4 regions of the Shewanella sp. ECSMB14102 genome follow, and region 1 is predicted to be linked to each of the others. Evidence: predicted binding sites of a transcription regulator. Region 1 holds the regulator's gene; each other region holds the start of a gene.
The links. The regulator sigma-54, encoded in region 1, starts transcription at its own class of promoters, with help from an activator protein. The targets are predictions, from matches to a motif close to GTTGGCACGNNNNTNGNNT.
Positions count from the first base shown of each region.

Region 2: the regulator sigma-54 is predicted to act here: its motif matches at 4,207-4,225, upstream of RC73_RS10225 (nitric-oxide reductase large subunit).
Region 3: the regulator sigma-54 is predicted to act here: its motif matches at 2,674-2,692, upstream of RC73_RS08335 (DUF3192 domain-containing protein).
Region 4: the regulator sigma-54 is predicted to act here: its motif matches at 2,175-2,193, upstream of RC73_RS09675 (TorF family putative porin).

Region 1 covers NZ_JWGX01000009.1:16,519-22,577, reverse strand. Annotated here, with positions in the region: gene RC73_RS04315 (HPr family phosphocarrier protein) at 126-401, opposite strand; gene rapZ (RNase adapter RapZ) at 388-1,242, opposite strand; gene ptsN (PTS IIA-like nitrogen regulatory protein PtsN) at 1,239-1,682, opposite strand; gene hpf (ribosome hibernation promoting factor) at 1,685-1,972, opposite strand; gene RC73_RS04295 (RNA polymerase factor sigma-54) at 2,004-3,467, opposite strand; gene lptB (LPS export ABC transporter ATP-binding protein) at 3,563-4,291, opposite strand; gene lptA (lipopolysaccharide transport periplasmic protein LptA) at 4,288-4,821, opposite strand; gene lptC (LPS export ABC transporter periplasmic protein LptC) at 4,808-5,368, opposite strand; gene kdsC (3-deoxy-manno-octulosonate-8-phosphatase KdsC) at 5,365-5,916, opposite strand; gene RC73_RS04270 (KpsF/GutQ family sugar-phosphate isomerase) at 5,916-6,059, opposite strand, start outside.
Region 2 covers NZ_JWGX01000027.1:45,642-51,700, forward strand. Annotated here, with positions in the region: gene RC73_RS10215 (L,D-transpeptidase family protein) at 1-173, opposite strand, end outside; gene norR (nitric oxide reductase transcriptional regulator NorR) at 284-1,804, opposite strand; gene RC73_RS10225 (nitric-oxide reductase large subunit) at 1,889-4,162, opposite strand; gene RC73_RS10230 (potassium/proton antiporter) at 4,677-6,059, shown strand, end outside.
Region 3 covers NZ_JWGX01000022.1:42,148-48,206, reverse strand. Annotated here, with positions in the region: gene RC73_RS20740 (hypothetical protein) at 160-306, opposite strand; gene RC73_RS08350 (DUF962 domain-containing protein) at 698-1,003, opposite strand; gene RC73_RS08345 (GNAT family N-acetyltransferase) at 1,016-1,666, opposite strand; gene RC73_RS08340 (DUF2789 domain-containing protein) at 2,001-2,231, shown strand; gene RC73_RS08335 (DUF3192 domain-containing protein) at 2,248-2,613, opposite strand; gene RC73_RS08330 (hypothetical protein) at 2,780-3,118, shown strand; gene RC73_RS08325 (Zn-ribbon-containing protein) at 3,118-3,891, shown strand; gene syd (SecY-interacting protein) at 3,967-4,608, opposite strand; gene queF (NADPH-dependent 7-cyano-7-deazaguanine reductase QueF) at 4,668-5,525, shown strand; gene RC73_RS08310 (4'-phosphopantetheinyl transferase family protein) at 5,587-6,059, opposite strand, start outside.
Region 4 covers NZ_JWGX01000026.1:21,776-27,834, reverse strand. Annotated here, with positions in the region: gene RC73_RS09695 (hypothetical protein) at 223-528, shown strand; gene RC73_RS09690 (DUF4240 domain-containing protein) at 535-1,044, opposite strand; gene RC73_RS09685 (hypothetical protein) at 1,164-1,559, shown strand; gene RC73_RS09680 (HU family DNA-binding protein) at 1,733-2,005, shown strand; gene RC73_RS09675 (TorF family putative porin) at 2,272-2,964, shown strand; gene rimK (30S ribosomal protein S6--L-glutamate ligase) at 3,006-3,911, opposite strand; gene RC73_RS09665 (putative bifunctional diguanylate cyclase/phosphodiesterase) at 3,996-5,723, opposite strand; gene RC73_RS09660 (response regulator) at 5,736-6,059, opposite strand, start outside.

The sequences.
Region 1 (6,059 bases):
TTACCTCAAGACAGGGGAGTTATAGAAACAAAGAGTGCAGTGCTAAGGAAGGGGCGAGCAAGTCCCACGCGTGCTCTGTGTCGGCTTACCGTACTGCCTGCTGTGTTGTGTCTTTCCCTAAGACTTCAGCTGGCTTCGTCGAAACGGGCGTTTATCAGAGCGCAGATGGCATCCATTGCGGGTTCGGCATCCGGGCCTTCGGCAATAAGGCGTATGGTTTTGCCTTGACCGGTTTCCAGCATCAAGAGCCCAAGCACGCTGGCGGCCGAGGCCTTTTTCTCGCCCTGGATCAGAGTGATATCGGCTTCGAACTCGCTGGCCAGCACCGCCAGCTTAGTGGCGGCGCGGGCATGCAGGCCCAGCTTGTTGACTATGGTGACTTCCCGTTCAACCTTTGCCATTGCCCAGCTCTCTGTGGCGGGCCTGTACCTTGTGTTTGCTGTTGCCAAAACGCTTGGCCAGCTGGTCGGCGACATAGACAGATCTATGCTGGCCGCCGGTGCAGCCTATGGCTATGGTGAGATAGCTGCGGTTGTTGCGTTCAAGGTGCGGTAGCCAGGTTTCCAGCAGATTCTCTATCTGCCAGATAAATTTGTTCACCAGTGGCTGACGGATAAGGAATTCCTGTACCGGCTCATCCAGCCCAGTCAGCGGCCTGAGCGCCGGTTCCCAGTGAGGGTTGGGCAGAAAGCGCACATCAAACATGAAGTCGGCTTCCTGGGGCATGCCGTGCTTGAAGCCGAACGATTCGAAGTTGATCACCAACTCTTTGTCGACGCTGCCCAGCAGAATTTCTCGCACTTTGTCACTGAGTTCATAGATATTCAGTGCCGAGGTATCTATGTAGTGATCCACCAGTTTCGACATAGGCTCCAGCAACTTACCTTCGTGCTTGATGGCATCTTGCAGCGAGACAGTGCTCTTGGATAGGGGGTGTAATCTGCGGGTTTCGCTGTAGCGTTTAAGGAGTACTTTATCGGAAGCGTTGAGGAAGAAGCTGGTCAGTTGGGTGTTTTCCGGCAGTGCCGCCAACTGTTTTTCCAGCACTTTTTCCTGATCCGGCATGTTGCGCACATCTATGCTGATGGCGACCAGATCATTGCTGCCTCGGAGGTTTTCCAGCAGGCTGCCTATCATGGGCAGGGGCAGATTATCCACACAGTAGTAACCCAGGTCTTCGAGTACCCTGAGGGCAACGGATTTTCCGGAACCGGAGCGGCCTGAGACTATAGCGAGTTTCATCCTGTGATCACCTGATAGAGTTCTGTTTCATCGCGGGATTTACGCAACTGCTTGAGTATTGCTTTGTCGCTGAGCTTTTCAGCCATGGCAGACAGGGTACTCAGATGTTGTTGGCATTGATCTGCGGGAACCAGAAGGGCGAACAGTATGTCCACCGGTTGGTTGTCTATGGCATCGAAGGCGATAGGCTCTTCGCATTTGACCAGCACGGCAATCGGCTCTGTGATATCAGGCAGCCGGCCATGCGGAATCGCAATACCATTACCTATACCTGTGCTCCCCATCTTTTCGCGGGCCAAAAGGCTTTCAAAAATCGCTTGAGAGGAAAGGGTGGGGTACTGGGCGCTGGCGAGATCGCTAATTAGCTCCAGTACCTTTTTCTTACTGCCCGGAGTGGCACAGGTAGTGCACTCCGGCCGCAGGATGGTACTCAGTTCCATCGTTAGTGTTTTGTCAGCTTTTCTTTGTGTTTAATGACCTGACGATCCAATTTATCAATCAGAACGTCGATGGCGGCATACATGTCGGCATGTTCAGAAGTTGCATAGACTTCGCCGCCTGTGAGGTTGATCTTGGCTTCGGCAATCTGTTGCAGTTTTTGTACATTGAGCACAACGTGCACATTATTGATCTGTTCGAAATGGCGTTCAAGTTTCGAAAACTTACTTTCCACATAGTCACGCAGTGAGTCGGTGATCTCGATATGATGTCCTGTCAGGTTGATTTGCATAGAAAGATTCCTCCAATTTCCAACTGTGGATTTATAAACTCTTACGCTGGTTCGACGGTGGTATCATCATAGCCTCGCGATACTTGGCTATGGTGCGTCTTGCAACGTTGATTCCCTGTTCTGCCAGAAGTTGTGCCATCTTGCTGTCGCTCAAAGGTTTCTTCTGGTTTTCCGCTGCCACGAGCTTCTTGATAAAAGCCCTGATCGCCGTGGAAGAGCATTCTCCGCCATCTTCGGTACCGACATGGCTGGAGAAGAAGTACTTCAATTCAAATATTCCCCTTGGGGTATGCATATACTTTTGAGTGGTGACCCTGGAGATGGTCGATTCATGCATCTCGACCGCCTCGGCAATATCGTTGAGTACCATGGGTTTCATGGCCTCTTCACCATATTCAAAAAATCCCTGCTGGAACTGCACTATGCAGTTGGCCACCTTGAGCAGGGTGTCGTTGCGGCTCTCCAGGCTCTTGATAAACCATTTGGCTTCCTGAAGATGACCACGAATAAACTGGCTGTCTGATTGGCTGCGGGCGCTACGGGCCATGGCAGCATACTGTTGGTTGATCCCGAGTTTGGGCATACAGTCCGGATTGAGCTCCACCACCCAGCGCCCGTTCTTCTTCCAGACGCTGACATCCGGGATCACATATTCCTCGTCCATCGGCTGCACCAGCAAACCGGGGCGGGGATTGAGGCTCTGAATAAGGTTGATGGCGTCACGCAGTTGATCTTCCTTGAGCTTGGTCTTACGCATTAGGGTGCGAAAGTCGCGGGTAGCGATGAGATCCAGATGTTCGTCAATCAACAAGCGGGCGTCGGCCAGATGCGGGGTGTCGGCGTTAAACTGTTGCAATTGGATCAGCAGGCATTCGCGCAGATCTCTGGAGGCGATGCCGATGGGATCGAAGTGCTGGATCCGCTTGAGTACCGCCTCGACTTCATCGAGCTCAATCTCAGGGTTGCCCATGGCTTCGAGGATCTCCTCAGTGCTCTGGGTTAGATAGCCCTGCTCGTCGATGGCATCTATGATGGCGGTGGCAATGGCGTCGTCGGTATCGGAAAACGGGGTCAGGTTCTTTTGCCATTCTAGGTGTTCATAGAGACCTTCGCTGGTTTCACCCTGGAAGGGCATGTCATCTTCACGGCCCATAGCCGGCCCTGAGGCGCTGGCGGCGGTAAAGACTTCATCCCAGGTGGTATCCATAGGCAATTCATCCGGCATAGACTCATTGTTCAATGCCTCTGAGGTTTCTACCGTGGAACCATCTTCCTGCTTGACGCTCAATTCGCCGGCGTCGTTTTCCTTGTGGTTGTCGTCGATAGCGTCATCCTGGTTGTCCTCGGCCATCTCCAACAGAGGGTTGGCTTCCAAGGCTTCCTGGATTTCCTGCTGCAGCTCAAGGGACGACAGTTGCAGCAGGCGAATTGCCTGCTGCAACTGAGGTGTCATGGTCAACTGTTGACCCAATTTGAGCTGGAGTGACGCTTTCATTATACCGCTAATCCCTACTCGTTATTTTTCAAGGAAAAAATTCAATAATAACAAACTATAATACCCGGAATTGCCGCCGGATGACATGATCCTAACTATAGCCTGAATTGTTCGCCTAAGTACACAGCACGCACTTGCTGGTTGTCCAAGATTTCAGCGGGTGTGCCCTCGGCAATCAACTGCCCATGGCTGACAATGTAGGCTCGCTCACAAACGTCGAGCGTTTCGCGAACATTGTGGTCTGTGATCAGCACCCCCAAACCGCGGGACTTAAGCTGTTCGATGATTTTCTTGATATCGATAACTGAGATGGGATCCACACCGGCGAACGGCTCATCCAGCAGAATGAACTGTGGATTGGCGGCCAATGCCCGGGCGATTTCCACCCGGCGGCGTTCACCGCCGGAGAGGGACATCCCCAGGCTGTCACGTATGTGGGTAATGTGGAATTCTTCCAGCAACTGTTCGAGTTGTTCCTCGCGCTCGTCGCTGTTGAGCTCTTTGCGGGTTTGCAGTACGGCCATGATGTTGTCATGTACCGACAGCTTGCGGAAAATACTGGCTTCCTGTGGCAGATAGCCTATGCCTTTACGGGCACGCAGGTGCATGGGATCCAAGGTCAGCTCGTCGTCGTCAATGAAAATACGGCCCTTGTCACTCTGCACCAGGCCAACCACCATATAGAAGGTAGTCGTCTTGCCCGCCCCGTTGGGGCCCAGCAGCCCCACGATCTGGCCGGTATTGACCGATAGGCTGACATCTTTGACTACGTTGCGCTTCTTGTAACTCTTTGCCAGGTTTTGTGCCGTCAGGGTGCTGGTCATTGCGGCTCCTGCTGCTGTTCTTTCTTATTGAGATCCTGATAGTTTTCCGGCTGGATAACAGTGGTTACCCTATCTTGGCCTTTGCCGCTGCTTTCCGCTTCCAGCTGCTGCTTGTTGATGTCGTAGACTATCTTCTCGGCGGTTACTTCGCTGCCGTCCTGTTCCACTTTGGCTTGACCTATCAAGGTCATGATGCGGCTGTCTATGTTGTAGTGGATCTCTTTGGCCTTGGCACTGGCCTGACGGCCATCTTCCAGCTTCTGGGTATAGGTGGCAGGTGAGCCCTTGGCCACCAGGATCCGCTCGCCACTCTTGTCCTCAGTGTAAGCCGTGAGTTCATCGGCCAGCAGCTTCAAACTGCCCTGGGTGACTGTGACAGGCCCGCCGTATACCACGCGCTTGTTTTTGATATCGGCAAACTGATTGGCGGCGCTGATCTCGACTTTTTGCAGCAGATCTTCTTCAATGGCCACCGCCGACAGGCTTGTGATGCACAAGAGGGCACCGATAAAAAGCTTACTTGGTTTCATAGGTTCCTTTCACCTGACTGGTCAGCTTTACTTGCTGAGCGTTGAGATCGGCATACAGGCCGGATCCCTTGATATTAAAGTCTCTGCCTTCGATCAGGATCTCGCGATCTGAGGTCATGATCATGGTGTCCAGATCCAGCTCCACATAACTGGTTTTCAGGCTCTGGATCGGTTCATTGGGGCTAATGGCGTCGATGATAACATTATTTTCAAGTACCACTCGGTTACTCTTGCGATTGAGCCTGCCCTCGTTGGCAGACAGGCGCCACTGCGCTTCGCCCTTGTCCGGATAGACCAGATAAACCGGTTGGTTGAAGAAGGTCTTCTCATTGGCTTCATAGTGTTCCATGTGTGCCGCCGCGACCCTGCTGGCGACATTGCCCTGCTCGTCAAAGTTGACTGAGCGCAGGTCATCGGCGACAAAGTCCGGCCGCACCACATCCACCGGCGCCTCGCTCTGTTGGGCGTTGCGCTTGTTCTGCACCTGCCAGTAAAGGATTAGTGCAGTGGAGAAAAACAAAATAATGGCCAGAGTGACCCTATTCATATACTCATTCCGTGGGCATTTTCAAATTTGTCCTGACTGAGCAGGATAAGATCCGCCAGCTCCCGCAGCGCACCATGGCCGCCGGTAATCTGGGTGATCATGTGGCAGTGCTGCCTTACCCAAGGATGGCCATCGGCCACGCAAACCGCCAGTCCAACTTGCTTCATCACCGGCAGGTCGACAATGTCGTCACCTATATAGGCCACTTGTTCAGGCTTGAGGTCATAATGTTTAAGCAGCGCCTCATAGGGCTCAAGCTTGTTGTCTATGCCTTGATAAATCTTGTCTACCCCCAGGGCCGTCATGCGGTTTTCGACTATCTGGGACTTGCGGCCGGTGATCACCGCCACCTGAATGCCGCAGGACAGCAGCGAGCGCACTCCATAGCCATCGCGGGTGTGAAAGGCCTTCAGCTCTTCGCCGCTGTTGCTCATATAGATACGGCCATCGGAGAAGACACCGTCGACATCACAAATAAGCAGCTTGATTTTGGCGGCTCTTTGCCAGTTGTCTTCGCTTATGGGTCCGTAAAAACCTTGATGACTCATCAGATAACCCCCGCCTTGACCATATCCAGCATATTGAGTGCTCCAATCGGCTCATTGGCGCCATTGATGACGATAAGGCCGTTAATGTCGTTTTCGTCCATCACCTTGAGCGCCTGCGCCGCGAGGATATTGTCACCACTGGT
Region 2 (6,059 bases), on a different contig from region 1:
TGATATTCGTCGGCAACACTCTCAAGTGTGCGTTTGTCATCGGGCACTACATAATACTGGTTGTCACCGACGATACTGCTGCCCTCTGGCGGCAGAGGGTATTCAACTGCCTGCGACAGGCAGGCGGGAAGCAACAGGCCCAGTAACAGGGCGAGGCGGGGAATTCTTGTCATAGGATATTTTTCTTCATTAAACGCTGTCAGTCGCCATGGTTTCAGGCATCAGAGTCGAGCAGGCATCCTTACCTTTTCCGGCGCAGATTTCAACAGATTGCGGCAAAAAACTATTTCAGTTGCAGGCGTTTTGCCAGTCGATGCAGGTTGCCCGGGTCGACACCCAACTCGCGGGCACTGGCGGCCCAGTTGTATTGGTGCCGTTCCAGCACACTGCGCAGCAGCTGTCTTTGGAACTCCGCTGTGGCTTGCTTGAGTGTAATGGATTCTGCAGGCACTGTTGTGTCCAACTGGCGCGGCAGCGCACTTGGAGAGGGGCTCTTTGACTGTAACTCACCCAGTTGCAACTGGCATTGGTTATGGTCACTGGCGGCGCGCGCCAACACGCTGGCGCGGTGCAACAGGTGTTCCAGTTCCCTGACGTTGCCGGGCCAGTCGTTGGCCAGCAGCCAGGCTTCCGATTCGGCGGACAGACTGAGGCGCTCCAGCCCCAGCTTGCTGCGGCAACGTTCAAGAAAATGCCCGGCAAGCAGCAGTATGTCGCGGCCCCTTTCTCTCAGTGGCGGCACAAGTAGCGGGAAAACACTTAGCCTGTGGTAGAGATCGGCGCGAAAGCGGCCTTCAACCACCTCGGTTTTGAGATCCTTATTGGTGGCGGCGATAACCCGCACATCCACTGTCAGGCTTCTATCTTCGCCAACCCGTTGCAGATCGCCGTATTGCAGCACCCTGAGTAACTTGGCCTGCAGCGGCAGGCTGAGCTCGCCTATCTCGTCGAGAAACAAAGTCCCCTTGTCGGCCAATTCAAACTTACCGGCGCGATTGCTGATGGCGCCGGTAAAGGCGCCTTTGACATGACCGAAGAGTTCACTCTCGGCGACCGACTCGGGTAGGGCGGCGCAGTTGAGGTACACCAGAGCCTTGTTGCATCTGGGCGAGGCGGCGTGTACTGCCTTGGCAACCAGCTCTTTACCCGTGCCGGTTTCACCGAGGATCAATACGTTCAGATCGCTGGGAGCGACCACGGCAATTTCCCGCTTCAGCGCCAACATTTGCGGGCTTTCTCCCAGGAGTTCACTATGGCCGCTTTCCGGCAAAGGTCGACTCTGGCTCTGTAGCGACAGGCTTTCCAACTTATCCAGCAGCAGGGCATTGCCGAGGGAGGCGGCGGCGATGGCGCTCAGGCTTCGCAGCTCTTCATCGCTGAAATCGTCGAACTGGCAAGGGTCCAGACCATCTATGGTCAAGGCGCCTATCAGTTGTTCCTTGTCCAGCAGCGGCAGGCCGATACAGGCATGCACCTTGAGCTTATCTGTATGGGCGGCTATCAGGCCATCGTAGGGATCCGGCAATTGGCTGTCTGCCGGAAAGCGCACCAGATCGCCGGCGCGGGCGATGGCTTCCAGTCTCGGGTGCTCTGTGATGTTGAAGCTGCGACCGAGTACATCGGCCCTGAGGCCATCGATTGCCAGTGGGATAAAGCGATTGCCCTGAAACCGCAGTAGAGCGGCGGCATCACAATGGAGATTGTCCCGTACCGTTGCCAGCAGACGGCTGAATCTGTCGCTGTTTGGCAAACCTGAGGTGATATCCAGCGCGATACGGGTGAGATCGGAATGGCTGAGTGGCATAAGCTGACCTGAATAAAATCCCTGGGGTGAGTCTACCCCAGGGACAGTGGAATGTCATTTTGACATTGTTTGCAGTGTGAGTGGCTAGTGACTGGTAGCAATGGCCAAGCGTTTGGCCTTGACTGCCTGTCGTAACAATCCCAGCAGGAAGGCGCCCAGCAATAAACCACCGACGGAGAAGATGATATCACCGAACATCCGCATCCATACCAGGCGTTCGACCAGCGGGCTGTGGATCACCTCTGCCGAGCGGGCAAACCAGTAGCCATGATCCAGAACGGCAAAGAACTGCACTATGCCCACCGGCAGCAATGACAGGAACAGCATGGCGGCCAGCCCCAGATTCAGGCTCCAGAATGCTCCCTTGAGCCACTTGTCTTCCCAGCGCAGTTTACCGGCAAGTCCTGACAGGCAGAACAACATCAGGCCTATCCCCAACATGCCGTAGACTCCCATAAAGGCGCCGTGGGCGTGGGTGGCCGTGGTATTCAGCCCTTGAATGTAATAGAGGGCAATCGGTGGATTGATCAGGAAGCCCAGTACACCGGCGCCCACCAGATTCCAGAAAGCGGTGGCAACAAAGAACATGATGGCCCAGTGATAGCGTTGCATCCAGGGAGCGGCCCGGCGCAGGCGATAGCTTTCCACCGCTTCAAAACCGATAAGGGCCAGAGGCACCACTTCCAACGCCGAGAAGATAGCGCCCCAGGCGATGACCGAAGTGGGGGTGCCGGTGAAATAGAGGTGATGCAGTGTGCCTATCAGGCCCCCGGTCAGGAAGATCAGGGTAGAGAAGAGTACCGCACCATTGGCACTGCGGGCACGGATAAGGCCAAGACGCACAAACATCAGGGCGATAACCGAGGTGGCAAAGGTTTCAAAGAAGCCTTCAACCCACAGATGTACTACCCACCAACGCCAGTATTCGGCGATGGCAAGGTTAGTGTGTTTACCCATAAACAGCCCGGCACCATAGAAGAGGCCGATGGCGACACAGGAGGCGTAGAGTACCCAGAGCACAGGCTTTAGCTCAGATTCCTGTTTCAGGGCGGGCAACATGGCGCGGCTCACCAGCGCCAGCCAGATCATCAATCCGGCTAACAGCAGCAATTGCCAAACCCGGCCGAGATCTATGTATTCATATCCCTGGTGACCGAAGAGGAAGTTGTTGTCCAGCGAGAAATATTGTTGTACCCCCAGCCATTCACCGGCCATGGAGCCCAGCACCACTACCAGAAGAGCGACCCACAATAGGTTGACACCGAAGCGTTGATATTTTGGCTCGTGGCCGGAAAGCGCCGGCGCGATATAGAGCCCGGTACCGAGCCAGGCCGTCGCTATCCAGAATACAGCCAGTTGAGTATGCCAGGTGCGGGTCACTGAATAGGGCAGGATCTCACTCAAGGGAATACCGTAAAACTCCTGGCCCTCAACCGCATAGTGCGCCGTGACGCCACCTAGCAGTATTTGCAGCAGAAATAGGCCGATAGCGGTAATGAAGTATTTACCCGTGGCCTTTTGTGAAGGGGTGGGTTTGTGTCTGAACAGTGGATCTTCAGTGGCGGGAGCCGGCAGCGCTTCATGTTTGCCGGCGGCATGATACCAAACCAGGGCACCGATACCGGCCAGCAGAGTCACTATGCTCAGAATCGACCAGACGATATTGTCTGAGGTCGGTGTGTTGCCCAGTTGCGGATCGTAGGGCCAATTGTTGGTGTAGCTGTAATTGGCATCCGGGCGCTCGGTCACCGCGGCCCAAGCGCCCCAAAACAGGAAGGCATTGAGCTGCTGACGGCGATCGGCAGATCCTATGGTATTGGTTTTCATCGCATAGGCTTCTCGCAGCTCATTCAGCGCGGGATCGTCACCAAACAAAGATTGATAGTGCTGACTCACTTGCGCCATGGCAGCGATACGGGTGTCGGAAAGCACCACCCGGGTGTGACCTCTCTCATCTGTAGTGACAGTGTTATGGCGCAAATCGTCCCTTAAAGCTTGCTCCAATGCGGCCTGAGTACTCTTGTCCAGGCTATTGAAAGGCTTGTTGTATGTCTCCTTGGCGCGAATATCCAGCCAGGCTTCGGCCTCACGGTGCAGCCAGTCTGCAGTCCAATCCGGAGCCACATAGGCGCCATGGCCCCAGACGGAGCCCAACTGATGCCCGCCCATGGAGCGCCAAACCAGCTGCCCTTGTTCTATGTCCTTGCCGCTGAAAACCACTTGGCCCTGGCTGTCGCTATAGACATCGGCAATCGGTGGTTTTTCCCGATAGATTTCACTGCCGATACTGAGAAGTACAGTGAAAGAAGCGACCAACACAAGTAACAGTGCGATCAGGGTGAATTTTTGTCTGCTCATTGGCATCCCTCTGACAAAGTCTATTTGATAGGTTTTCCTTCATAGAGCAGCTAATGTGCCAAGTTTTATTCTTGTTTTTAATCAGTGTCTTACTTTTTTGTGTGTTTTTGATTGTGTCATTTTGATTGTATTTTGAATGTCTTTTTAACATTACAAAGTGTCATTATGACACTGAATGTTTGCCCTGAAGCCATCACTGATATATTGATGAGGATTCTTGGATTTCAAATTCTTTAGTTGATTGAAAAAATTAAGTTTTTTTCATTAATTTGAGTTTATGTTTCTTTGGCTTCATATTTGATGTTTTATTGGTAAATTTTCTATTTTTTAAGGGGTTACACGGCTTCTTTTGCTGGTCTTTTTCGCTGAAAGCGAAAATAAGTCAACTGTTTCTACTGAAAAATAACCCTAATTAATGATATAATTCCGTTTGTAACCCACGTGTTTTCCGGAGTCTCATTAGAGTCAGGTTTCTCTTTTATTAGCTTCCCCGCATTTTCAACTGGAGGGTCATTTGAACGCAGATATCATCAACAGCTTTTTCCTTGTCGGGGCCTTGCTTGTCGCAGTCAGTGTATTGCTCAGCCCGGTGTCGTCGCGACTCGGTATTCCTATTTTGGTGGTATTTCTTGCGGTGGGTATCTTTGCCGGTGAAGATGGCCCAGGCGGCATAGTATTCAATGACTATTCAGTGGCTTATTTGGTCAGTAACCTGGCGCTGGCTGTTATTCTGCTCGATGGTGGCATGCGTACCCGGGTTGCCAGTTTCAGGGTGGCATTGTGGCCGGCCTTGTCCTTGGCCACTTTTGGGGTGGCGTTAACCACCACGCTGACAGGTTTATTGGCTGCCTGGCTGTTTGATCTCAGCTTACTTCAGGGCATGTTGGTGGGGGCCATTGTTGGTTCGACCGATGCCGCGGCGGTATTTAGCCTGCTCAAAGGCAAAAACGTGAACGAGCGTGTCGGTTCGACACTGGAAATAGAATCCGGTTGTAATGACCCCATGGCCGTGTTTTTGACCGTGACGCTGATTGCTATTCTCGGCAGCAGTGGCGATGAACTCTCGGGCAGCTATCTGGCTCTGAGCTTTATCAAACAGTTTGGCCTGGGCGGGATCCTCGGTGTCGGCGGCGGTTGGCTGCTCTGGCAGGTTATCAATCGCAATCAATTGCCCGAAGGACTCTACTCCATTTTGGTGCTGAGTGGCGCAATGATGATCTTCGCTATCTCCAATGCCCTGGGAGGCAGTGGTATTCTGTCTATTTACCTGGTGGGTCTGTTTCTCGGTAACAAGGCGACCCGTGGCAAACACTCGATTCTCAACGTCCTCGATGGTATGACCTGGCTCAGTCAGATAGGCATGTTCCTGGTACTGGGACTCTTGCTGACGCCATCGGATCTGAAAGATATCGCCTTACCGGGTTTGGCACTGGCCTTTGGGATGATCTTTCTGGCGCGGCCGATTGCGGTTTGGCTTAGTTTGCTACCGTTTCGCAGCTTCCATGACAGAGACAGATGGTTTATCTCCTGGGTTGGGCTGCGCGGCGCCGTACCCATTATTTTGGCGGTATTTCCCATGATGGCGGGGCTGCCACAGGCGCAGCTTTACTTCAACCTGGCCTTCTTCGTGGTGATGGTTTCCTTGCTGCTGCAGGGCAGTACCTTGTCCAAGGCGGCGCAGCTGGCCAAGGTGGAGTTGCCCCCCAAACCGGCACCCATATCCCGCGCAGGGGTGGAAATTTATCCCACCAGTGAATGGGAGATATTTGTCTATCGCCTCAGCGAAAACAAATGGTGTATCGGTGAACCTCTAAGGCGCCTTGCCATGCCGGCGGGAACCCGGATTGCCGCCGTATTTCGCAATAACGAACTGTTGCACCCTTCGGGGAGTACCAGG
Region 3 (6,059 bases), on a different contig from region 1:
CTTGAGCCTCCTTGTGGCCTCCTGGCACTCATCTTCCATGTTTGCCCATCCACGAGCGGTGTCGTCCATGAGTTGGGTTTTCCCTTAACCCAAAGGCTGGCATCCCTGAGCCTGTCCTCTACTTCATCCTGAACACTTTCCTTAGCAGACCTTCCTGTCTCAAATGGCCTTTCCTGGCGCGGCAATTTCCTTATTACCGGAAAAAATCTCCTGTGGATCCATCCTGGTGTCTGCTTTCCCTGCGAGCCGTTTCCTTGGCTTTAACTTCCCTGCAATGGTTTCAAGACGTCCTGTCTTGATTGTCATCCATGATTAAAATCCATTTATCAGGCTTCCTTGCAGCTCATCCTTGAATAGGCCTTTCCAAAACGTATCATCCTGACACTTGCCCTTCCTTGGCTGCCACCTTAAACTCCTTGGCGTTGCTTTCCTTGCTGCTCCCTCTTCCTTGGAAGCTCTGTCAAAGCATCCTGCCCTGACCACAACTTAAGTGTACCCAAAGACCCCTATTTGAGATGGTCGATTTTAGAACAGGCTGGGAACAACAAATATTCAGCAGTCACTAATATAAGTCTAATCTCTTGTTTATTAAAAATATTTAATTATTCACCAGTAAGAACAGCCAATAAGGCTTATGTTTATCGCACAGCTTTGTGAGACATGTCTCACATTAGGACTGGTAAATAACCAAAAACACTCAGAAACGACGTTTGCCACTGACAAACTGGGCCAACATGACCCAGTCAGCCATCAAGCTATAGACTGGGTATTGAAAGGTCGCCGGCTTATTGTGTTCAAAACCAAAGTGACCAATCCAAGCAAAGCCATAACCCACCACAGGCAGAGCCAAGAGCCATACAAATTGTCCACTAAGCAAGCTGAATAACAGAAAAAGCAATACCAGGGTCGAACCTAAATAATGCAAACCTCGGCATACGGGATCGGAATGCTGCGACAGGTAGAAAGGATAAAACTCAGCAAAACTCTTGTACTTTTGCTCCATGCTTAACTCCTGTTATTGGTAGACGTCATCATCAGTGTGACTGTGGTAAAAGAGCAACTCTCCTGTTAACAACCCTATATTGAGCTCAACCACAGGTACAAAGCCTTGCTCTCGAAACAGATGAGAATGACCATCCTCGGTCACAAAGACCCCAACTCCTTCCAGCTCCGGCTGCTCATCACACCAACCCAATACCGCCTGGACGAGCAACTTGCCATACCCCTTGTGTTGCTCGGTTAACGCTACTGCGATAAATTGAATAACGCCGTACTCTGTCGCCGGCAGGTGCTCCAGAATTGAATTTTCCTTCTGCATCAACTTCTGCGTCGCCTGCCAGCCCGTCCCCAGCAGCATTTTCAAACGCCAATGCCAATAGCGCCCTTCGCCTTGGGGAAGTGATGAGGTAACCACGCAGGCAACCCCAATCAAGCGCTCAGCGTCGAACAAACCAATAAGGGGCTGCTCCTGTTGCCAAAGTTCATTGAGCTCTTCACGAATTGCGGCCCTGAGCTTTTGTTCATATTCGGCGGCATTGGCAGCCGGCAAGGTCTGCAGAAAAAACGCATCATCGTGATAGGCGTTATAAAGAATTGATGCGGCCAAGCGTAAATCTTCTGCCGTCAGGTAAACGGCACGCAGGGAATCAGAAGTCTGAGTTTCCATTTGTTGTTGTCCTTGTCAGCCAAAAGGGCACTTTCCAATTTAACAATATTGGATCAGAGTACAACATCTTGCTTACCAACTATCACCACAGTTTCTGCCGGCAGCGTATCTATTCAAATTATAGATGGGATTAACTAAGCTCTTGACCTACAACCTTGCATCCAAGCCTTTAGGCGCTCCTGGTGCACAAGCGCCCCCTCCTCAATTTAAAGAAATGGATCTGCTGTTCAATTGATATAAGCTAAGGAAGCAATAATACTTACTTTTTTTATGAAGGCTTGTTCGCCCATCACTCATCACTTGGCAATATGCCGGGATTTCAGGAGGTCAGAATATGGATACCACCCACACAGACTTGGCCCATTTGTTTGAGCAATTGGGACTCCCCAGCGGCAGCAAGGCGATAGAAGGCTTTATCGACGCACATTCTATCCCCGAGGGAGTCAAACTGGTGGATGCACCATTCTGGAATGATGCACAACGCACTTTTTTAACAGAGGCTCTGGCCGAGGACGCCCAATGGTCAGATACCATAGATCATTTGGACGCCCAGCTCAGGCGTTGATTGAAATGAGTTTGAATTACAGCTGCGCGTAAGCCTTATCGCCCCAGCCTATCAGCTGTTGATCGCGAAACACCAAGGGGGTGCACTCATCCTTGGTGGTCTTACCATCACTGTGTCTGTGGCGGGTACGATAAAAGAGCACCTGTACTTGCTGATCATTGGAGAGAAAGGCTTCATTAAAGTCGGCCTGCCCCATGAGCTGCTGCACCTGTTGCTGATCCATCCCCAGGTTCAACTTGGCCAGTTGTTGCTGATTTTGCTGTTGTTGTAATTGCCAGGATTCCCTTTCATCCCAGTTGGCTTCGTGATCACCGACATTGACCACACAAGCACTAAGCCCTAAGCTTGCAATCCCCACTAGTGGCAGTAATAACTTATTCATTGTCACTCCTTGTTATATTTATCAAATGTTGACTTTTGTTAAGCAAATGCAGCAAACGCAATGCAACATGTGGGCCAATAAATAATTTAATAAATATCAAAAAGATAAAAACAAACGCCAGCTGCACTATGTAGCTATTGGCGAAAATGTGAGGTTTTTTACCAAGATGTCCACTCCACTGGAACAGGTCATGGCCGCAGCTGCGGCAGTAGCCCAAAGCGGCCATACTCCCTCTCTGGCATTGATTAAGGCAAGACTCGGCAATAAGTTACCAATGCCCGTGCTGGTTGAAGGACTGCTGCGCTTCAAGTCCCTGCCTGAGAGTGAACGGGAAAAAATGTCTCAAAGCCAACCTCAACAGGATGAAACTGCACCACAGCAAGCAGTGCCCACAGTAGAAGTTCTTCAGCAGGAAATCAGCTGGCTACGCCAGGAACAACAACAACTGAAACAAGAATTCGCGGACTTGCAACAAAGGCTCGCCAAGCTTGAGGAGCAGCAATAATGTTTGTCTGCGAACTCAGGTTTGAATGCTTTGCCAACACCACGATCAGCGCCGCAGAAAAAGCCATCAACACCCTGCTTGAAGCCTGGCGAGCCAATGGTCAGGTATTGGGGAGGGAATTTGCGGTGGCCTTTAGAGACGGGGAGTTCAGAGTCAGGCTGCTGCTGCCGGAAGAAACCAGTCTGGCCAACAGGCATAACAGTCCCTGGGCCAAACAGGCGTTGCAACAGTTAACCGAGGCCAAATTGCTGGCCCCCAAGGAAAAGCTCATAGGTCAGGATATCAATTCCGAGGTCAGCACCCTGGAGCCCCCAAGTTGGCAGCTGCTTTATACCAGCTATGTGCATATGTGCTCGCCACTGCGCAGCGGCGATAACTTGCTACCCATTCCCCTCTACCGTATTCCCGCGACCTTCAACGGCGATCACAAGCGGGTGATCCGTTGGCAAACCGAGTGGCAAGCCTGTGATGAACTGCAGATGGCCGCAGCAACCAAGGCCGAATTTGCCGCCCTTGAGGAGCTTTCCTGCCCGGACAGCGATCTGTTTCGCCGCGGCTGGGATTTGCGTGGCCGTATCGAATATTTGACCAAAATTCCTACCTATTACTACCTTTACCGGGTCGGGGGAGAGAGTAAACAAGCCGAATTAACTCGTCCCTGCCCCCGCTGCGGCAACCCGGATTGGCGCCAACCCAGCCCGTTACTGGATCTATTTCATTTCCGCTGTGACAACTGCCGGATAGTCTCCAACCTCTCCTGGGATCATCAATAAACTGGGACAATCAATAGCCTAGGATCATCAATAGCAGTGATCATCAATCAATAGTGACTGTGGCAACCCCGACTGTCAGCGGCGGGAAAACAGGTGTTGCCACATAAGCTTCATTCGCGCCCAGAGACCGGGATGGTCGACATCCGCCATGGCCGGCTCCACTGGCTCGACCGCCGGCGCCACTCTGGGGCGCAGCATAACAAGAAACTCTTCCAGGCTGTCTGCCAGCTTCTTTGAGGGAAGCTCACCCGGGACCTCACGCCAGACAGCACCGGTTTCATTATCCACGCAGATCATCTCATCACCTTGCCCCAATAGACCGATAAACCAGGTCGGTGGCTGTTTGAGCTTGCGTTTCATCATCAAATGCCCAATCAGATTCTGCTGCAGAAACTCAAAATCATCCTGACTCCAGGGCTGCAATAGTTCCCCTTCGCCGAAATCGGCTTCAAACAACAGATGCGCGGCAAAAAACTGCCCATAAAACTCGTCGATATCGGCATGCAGCGGCAACTCCAGCGCATGACTGACATTGGCAAAACTGCCTGGCTGTTCACGGCGAATAGTCTGCCACAGTAGTGGATCTTCGCCATCCTCCTGCAGCAAGCAGGGCGAGGCTTCTCCCCTGGCATAATATCTGGGGCCTTCCCCCAGACTCGACTGGTAACTTTGATGATAACGGCTGAGAAATTGCTCCAACGCCTGGGCACAAGACACTTATCGCACTTCCAAATTCAGGTATAATGGTAACCTATTTTGACACGGAAACCCGCTTGATGACACAGAATCACGACCCTTACCGGAACGCTGAAGCCTTATCTGGCCTGACACTGGGTCAGCAGACAGATTATCAAGAGCATTACGCCCCAGAGCTGTTGCAGGGAGTGCCCCGCAAACTCAACCGTGATGCAATCAACCTGAGTGCACCTCTGCCGTTTCAGGGGGCCGATATCTGGACCGGCTATGAGCTCTCCTGGCTCAATGCCAAGGGCAAGCCCATGGTAGCCATCGCCGAGTTCCAGCTGGATCTCAACAGTGAGCATTTAATTGAGTCCAAATCATTCAAGCTCTATCTGAACAGTTTCAATCAAACTCGCTTTGACAGTACTGAAGCCGTCGAGCAGACCCTGACCCAAGATCTGAGCCGCTGTGCCAATGGCGAGGTAAAAGTCAGAGTGATTGAGCCCAAGCACTTCAACAGCCAGAGAGTTGTTGAGCTGCCGGGGCACTGCATTGACGATCTGGATATTGAAGTCAACGTCTATGAGTTCAACCCCAAATGGCTCGAAGAAAGCACAGACGACAAGCAGATAGTCGCCGAGACCTTGAACTCCAACCTGCTTAAGTCCAACTGTTTGATCACCTCACAGCCTGATTGGGGCAGCGTGATGATCCGCTACCAGGGCCCCAAGATAGACAGGGAAAAACTGCTGCGTTATCTGATCTCTTTCCGCCAGCATAACGAGTTCCACGAACAGTGTGTGGAGCGGATATTCACCGATCTGAAGCGTTTCTGCCATTGCAGTAAATTGACCGTCTACGCCCGCTACACCCGCAGAGGTGGATTGGACATCAACCCTTTCCGCAGTGACTTTGAGCACGTGCCGGAAAGCCAACGCCTGGCTAGACAGTAATCGAACATAAAGCGGCTTTAAGGCCGCTTTTTCATTCTTGCGCGTTACCTATTTCAGAGTGCTACTGGCCAAGGTGCCACTGCAATTGCCAGTTGATGGCTGCAGGCGCCCCAAGGGTCAGGGCCAATCGATAACCCGGCTCCATATGGCCAAGCCAACTCTGCCATCGGGTGTTTTCCTTAGGCTTTAACAAAAGCCCGCGGCGCATCGAAACAATCTCGGCAGGCCGCTCGGCCGAGCATGCTTCCCCGGAACTCAAGTCGAACGCAAACCCATCAAGCGGCTGCGCCAACCCCTTGCCGGTCGCCTTGATATAAGACTCTTTCAAGGCCCAGAGGTCGAAAAACGCCTCTCGCCGCGCGGCATCATCCAGATTTCGTAACTGCTGCAGCTCAAAAGGCGCAAAATAGTGGCGCATCACAGTATCGATAGCCGTGCGCATCCGTAAACGCTCTATATCGACGCCAAGTTGCAACTCAGGAGAAGGATGTTTCAGCAATGCCAACAGCAGCCAATCACCGCTGTGACTGAGGT
Region 4 (6,059 bases), on a different contig from region 1:
AAATTTAACCTGAATCCGGGCTTAACGCAAAACTAATATGCGAATAGTGTCGTGCTATAAGTAGCTATTTTAATGTGATATTTTTCGTAATACATCATCCAGGAAGATTAACTTGAGTATCAATTTGTAGCCGCAGCAACAAACTTTCAAACAATGCGGCTTGAGTCAGCCCCGCTGAAGTAATCTAATAGACCGAAAAACCGAGCCATTACAGGAGCACCAGTGAAACTCTCACCGCCTTTGCTAATTACCTTGGGACTCTTTACCGCTCTGGGAATTGTTCTCATTGCCATCAATCAGGATGCTAAACCCAAGGGGCCGGAAACCTGGAGTGCCTTCATTTATACCCATGGTTTCGATTCGGGGCGTTATCTCAAAGAGGACGATTTTGGCGACTATGCCAGCTGTAAAGCGTTCGCCATCGAGAAGTCCCAGGCCGCAGAAGGGGCTCCTTGGGAGTGCGGCAGCTACTGCCGCTTTGACTCCCGCCGCCAGGGCTTTCAGTGCGAGCAGATGCGTAACGACTAAGTCTGCTTAGAAGGGGAAACGGGCGCTGAGCTTGGGGTACTGTTTACGCAGTGCCTTGGGCTGGTCGTTGAAACGCTTGCCCTTGGGCTGACTCAGCCCCGAAGGCACAAACGGTAACTCTTTGCCGGTACGGGTCTCGTATAGCTGGCCGGCCAGCAGATCTATCTCCTCAACAAAAGGATAGGCGTAACCATTCAATTGCGGCCAAACTTCCAGCTCTCCCAGCGAATCCGCTGCATTGCAGGCCGCCTGATAACGCTCCTTTCCCAGAGTCACCAGGAAGTTCCGGAACTCGGCGAAACCATAATCTGAATCAACTCCGGCAATGATGTAAGCTGCGCCCCAAAGATCCCAGCTGTAACTCAACCTGAGCAGCCTGGCAAAGTGCTTATCAAACTCTGCCAGCTCATCATCGCCCAGGCTTTGCAGTTTTTCGGTCAAACGCGCCTGGAGTTCCTGTTGTTCCTGATCGGGATAGTCGCGGCTGACCAGCTCCCAGAACTGCTCTTCTGTCATTGAGTGTTATCCTGCCAAAAATGTCGGCGCTCATTTTACCGGAAAATGCGATTAAAATCCGGCTGGACTCACCCCAGGGCTTTCCATAGACTTAGGCCCATTTCTCACAGGAGTCATTTATGTCCATTTCAAGACCAATACCATTGGTACTGCTTTGCATCCTCTATCTGGTACTGGCCGGGGTAGCACTGTGGCGCACCATCAGCACAGGTGCAGTAGATCTGTTTACCTTGGGAGTCATCCCAGTATTGGTAGGCATAATGTTACGTACAAGTTGGTCGCTGTGGGCACTGCGTATCTATCTCTTTATCCAGACTCTGGGACTACTGGCATTGGCCGCTACTGCATTGATGGCACTGCAGATAACGCCTGAAGATGTCAAACTTGAGCTGGCTGGACGCAATATCCCCTTGCTGCCGCTGGCGGCTGTGTTGTTGGCCTTGCTGGCATTCCAGTATTGGGTAGCTTTTTCCACCAACACAAAACGCTTCTTGCAACAGGAAAAATCTGACTAGATCGCACTGAATTTAAGGAAATCAGCGACCGGCTCACAATTTTGTATAATTTTGGTTAAAAAATAGCGAATAAAGCCCAAGAAGCCCGCTGAAAGGCCTTTTCAAGCCAAAAACCTTATGGCATGTTAGATGGGCAATAATAATTCAATCGACGGAAAGAAGAGACGCTCCAGATGAACAAAACTGAACTAATCGCAAAAATGGCAGAACATGCAAACCTGTCCAAGGCAGAAGCTGCCCGCGCCCTCAAGTCGTTCGAAGTAGCAGTGACTGATGCCATGAAAGAAGGATCTAAAATCTCCATCGTAGGCTTTGGTTCTTTCGAAACCTCAACCCGCGCGGCCCGCACAGGTCGTAATCCGCAAACCGGCAAAGAGATCCAGATCCCTGCAGCCACTATTCCCAAGTTTAAAGCCGGTAAGGCACTGCGTGACAGCGTCAACTAAACTGCTTTTCACGGATGAAAGCGCCTCATATTGAGGCGTTTTTTTATTGTCTGTAGTTCCCAACATTCCACTGCACAAAAAAAGGGCAAAACGCCCTAACTAAAGGCAACAATCTGTTAACTGAGTTTCAGAATAAAAGCTAACTTTCTGTATTTCATATTCATTTAAACTTGGCACAAGATTCGCTCATCCCACAAAGACAATAACGAGTGTCTGCGCCGGTCAAGCTTGCCCGGTTCCGGAACCCAACCATCGAGGGGATGAGAATGAAACACACCAAGTTTTCAATGTCAGTTATTGCAGGTCTGTTGTTGCTGGCCGGCGAAGTCCAGGCGACTGTATCAGGGAATATCGGCGTCGCCTCCAACTATCTGTGGCGCGGGGTTACCCAAACAAATGACTCTGTCGCCGTTCAAGGCGGTATAGACTACAGCCACGACTCTGGCTTTTACCTGGGCACCTGGGCCTCTAATGTCGACTTTGGTGATGACACCAGTTACGAGCTCGATTTTTACGGCGGTTACTCCGGCAGCATAGGCGAAGACTTTGGCTATGACATCGGCTATCTCTACTATGGTTATCCTGATGCCAAGGGTGATATCGACTTTGGCGAACTGGCGTTGACCCTCAGTTGGAAGTGGTTTGAGCTGGGTTATGCCAAGGTGGTCAATGCCGGTGATGATGTAGCCAAAGCGCCGCTGGATAACAAGGATTTGAGCTATATCCACGCGGGTTTCAGCTATCCCATCACGGAAACCGTGACGCTGACGGCACACTATGGTTATTCAGACGGCGATGTGGTGCAGAGCTGGTTCCAGGTTTCCGACTACGCCGACTACCATTTGGCCATCAGCAAGGACACAGGCATAGGCTCTGTCTCCTTTATGGTAGCCGATACGGATCTGCCGGACGACGATGCCAAGATAGTGCTCAGCTATGTCTATGAGTTCGAATTCTAAGGAAGGTGCGAACTCCTATATGGGGAAAGCCCGAGGCGCAATCAGGCGATGACAGTTCGATTGTGTTTACGGGCAGCAACCATTTTTTCGATATGCTCCACTATCGGCTCTGCCACCTTGATGCCTGTAGTCAGTTCTATGCCTTCAATACCCGGAGCCGAATTGACTTCAAGCACCAAAGCGCCGCGCTCAGAGCGAAGAATATCCACCCCGGCCACAGCCAGCCCCATCGCCTTGACTGCATCTATGGCGCTCTTGCGCTCCTGGGGGGTAATCTTGATTTTCTCGGCGCTGCCACCCAAATGCAGATTGGAGCGAAAATCTCCTTCCGGCCCCTGGCGTTTCATGGCCGCAACCACCTTGTCGCCCACCACGAAGCAGCGGATATCACTGCCGTTGGCTTCTTTGATATATTCCTGTACCAGAATGTTGGCCTTAAGCCCCAGAAAGGCTTCAATAACGCTCTCGGCGGCCTTCTTGGTTTCGGCCAGCACCACGCCTATTCCTTGGGTGCCTTCCAAAAGTTTAATCACCAGCGGCGCACCACCCACCATGGCGATAAGATCCGGAATATCGTCCGGCTTGCTGGCAAAGCCGGTGACCGGCATACCTACCCCTTTGCGAGAGAGCAACTGCAGTGCCCGCAGCTTATCCCTTGAGCGGGCAATGGAGATAGAATCATTGGCGGCGTACACCCCCATCATCTCGAACTGGCGCACCAGGGCACAGCCATAAAAAGTCACACTGGCATGGATCCTCGGGATAATGGCATCAAAACCGCTGAGTTCTTCACCTTCAAGATGAATACTGGGTTGCACCGAGTTGATGTTCATATAACAGTTGAGTGGATTGATCACCAAGGCCTGATGACCGCGTCCCTCACAGGCTTCCACCAGCCTGCGGGTAGAATAAAGCTCGGGAAATTGAGAGAGGATACCGATTTTCATGTTTGGAAGACCCGGTAAAGAGAGTTATGGCCCAGCAAAAAGAGCAGGCATCTTTGACCATACTTTGCCAATAGGCAAGCAAAATCAAACATTCCCCTCGGCCAGCAAAGGTAAAATATGCTGCACTTCAAAATCCGTGGGCCGAATCGGCCGACAGTAAAGATATCCCTGCAGCAGATTGCAGCCTCGTTCACGACAAAACTGCGCCTGCGCCTCTGTCTCTATACCCTCAGCCACAGACACCACGTTAAAACCGTTGGCAAAATTAATCAAGGCAGACAACAGACGTTTACCACGTTCATCCTGCTCGACCGAAGCCACAAAACTCTTGTCGATTTTAAGTACATTGATAGGAAAATATTTGATGTGCTCGAGAGATGAAAAGCCGGTGCCAAAGTCATCCAAAGACAACACTACCCCCAAGGCAGCAATCCGCTCCAACACCTTGGCCAGCTCCAGCGGTTCTTCAATCAGGGCATTTTCGGTGAGTTCCAGCTCCAGTTGCGACGCCGGCAACCCGGTTTGCTGCAATACCCTGACTATGGTCTGATACAGGGTTTCGCGAATAATCTGCGACGGTGACAGGTTTACCGCCACTGATAACCGCTTGCCTACAGGAGCCAACATCGTCAGCCACTCAACGGTTTGCGCGCATGCCTGTACCAACACCCACTCACCTATCTCATCCACCAGGCCTATCTCTTCTGCTATAGGCAGAAAACTGTCAGGCGACAGCAGACCATCCTCAGGATGTTGCCAGCGCAGCAGCGCCTCCACTCCCAAAAGCTCGCCGGAAATTGCATCGAATTTCCCCTGATAAAAGACCCTGAATTCATCCCGCTCCAGCGCAGTTCTCAGCCCCATTTCGATACGGTTACGAAACCTCACCTCCCTGGCCAACTCTTCAGAATAAAACTGGATCTGATTGCGGCCAATTTTTTTGGCGCGATACATGGCTATATCGGCACACTTGAGCAGCTCAGAACTATCACAGACAGAATCACTGTACACTGCAATGCCAATGCTGGCGCCGATCAGCACCTCATGCTCTCCAAGCGGGAAAGGCTCTTCAAAGGCCTGCTGTAGCCTATTGGCCACCGCCATCGGAAAGTAACGATTCTCGGACTCTGTCACCAACACCACAAATTCATCGCCGCCTAGACGGGCAATCAGATCTCCTTCCCTGAGCGCCGCGCTTAGACGGTTGGCCACTTCCACCAATAGGATATCCCCCACCTGGTGCCCTAAGGTGTCGTTGATACCTTTGAAATCATCCAGATCCAAGAGGATCACCGCCAGCATGTCCTGATGGCGCTTGACCTGACTCAAGGTACGATTGAGGCAGAGTTCAAAACCGTAGCGATTGACCAGCTTGGTCAGGGAATCATGTTCAGCCAGCTCTTTGAGCTTCTCGTGGCTTTGGCGCAGTGCCAACGCCATCGAGGCCCGCTGTTTGGCATTGCGGATTGCACGGGTCAAGCGGCTGGTATTCACTTCATCCTTGAGCAGAAAATCCTGCGCCCCAAGTTCGATACAGCGCTGTGCCAGCTTATCGTCTTCATAACGGGAAATCATCACTACCGCGGTCTGCTCTCCGGCAGATTCATTGAGACGGCTCAATACTTCCAGACCATTAGCATCGGGCAACATATAGTCGAGCAGTATGCCATCGAAATGTTGTTGGCAGGCGAACTCCAAGCCACTCTGGGCACAGTTGGCCTCCATCACCTTGAACGCCAGTGACGATTGTTCCAGGGCGCGGATGATAGCGGCTCTGTCTATCTCATCATCATCGATCAACAGCAGATTCATGCTTTCCATCCCTCAGGCTTCCGGCAATTCGACAATACGCCAATAACTTTCCAGCATATTGAAAATATTATAAAAACCATCACTTATTTCATGCTTGACCATATAACCTGCCACATGATGCTTATAAGCCTCGACCTTGTCTTCATCGGCACTTGAAGTAGTCAGCACAAAAACCACAGAGAGAGACAGCACAGGGTCGTTGCGGATATGGCCGAGAAACTCCAAGCCATTCATCCTTGGCATATTGAGATCCAACAAGATCAGATAGGGGTGGTGCACCCGGCCATCATTCAGCATCTCCAAGGCCTCCAAACCATCTTTGGCTCTGACCAAGGG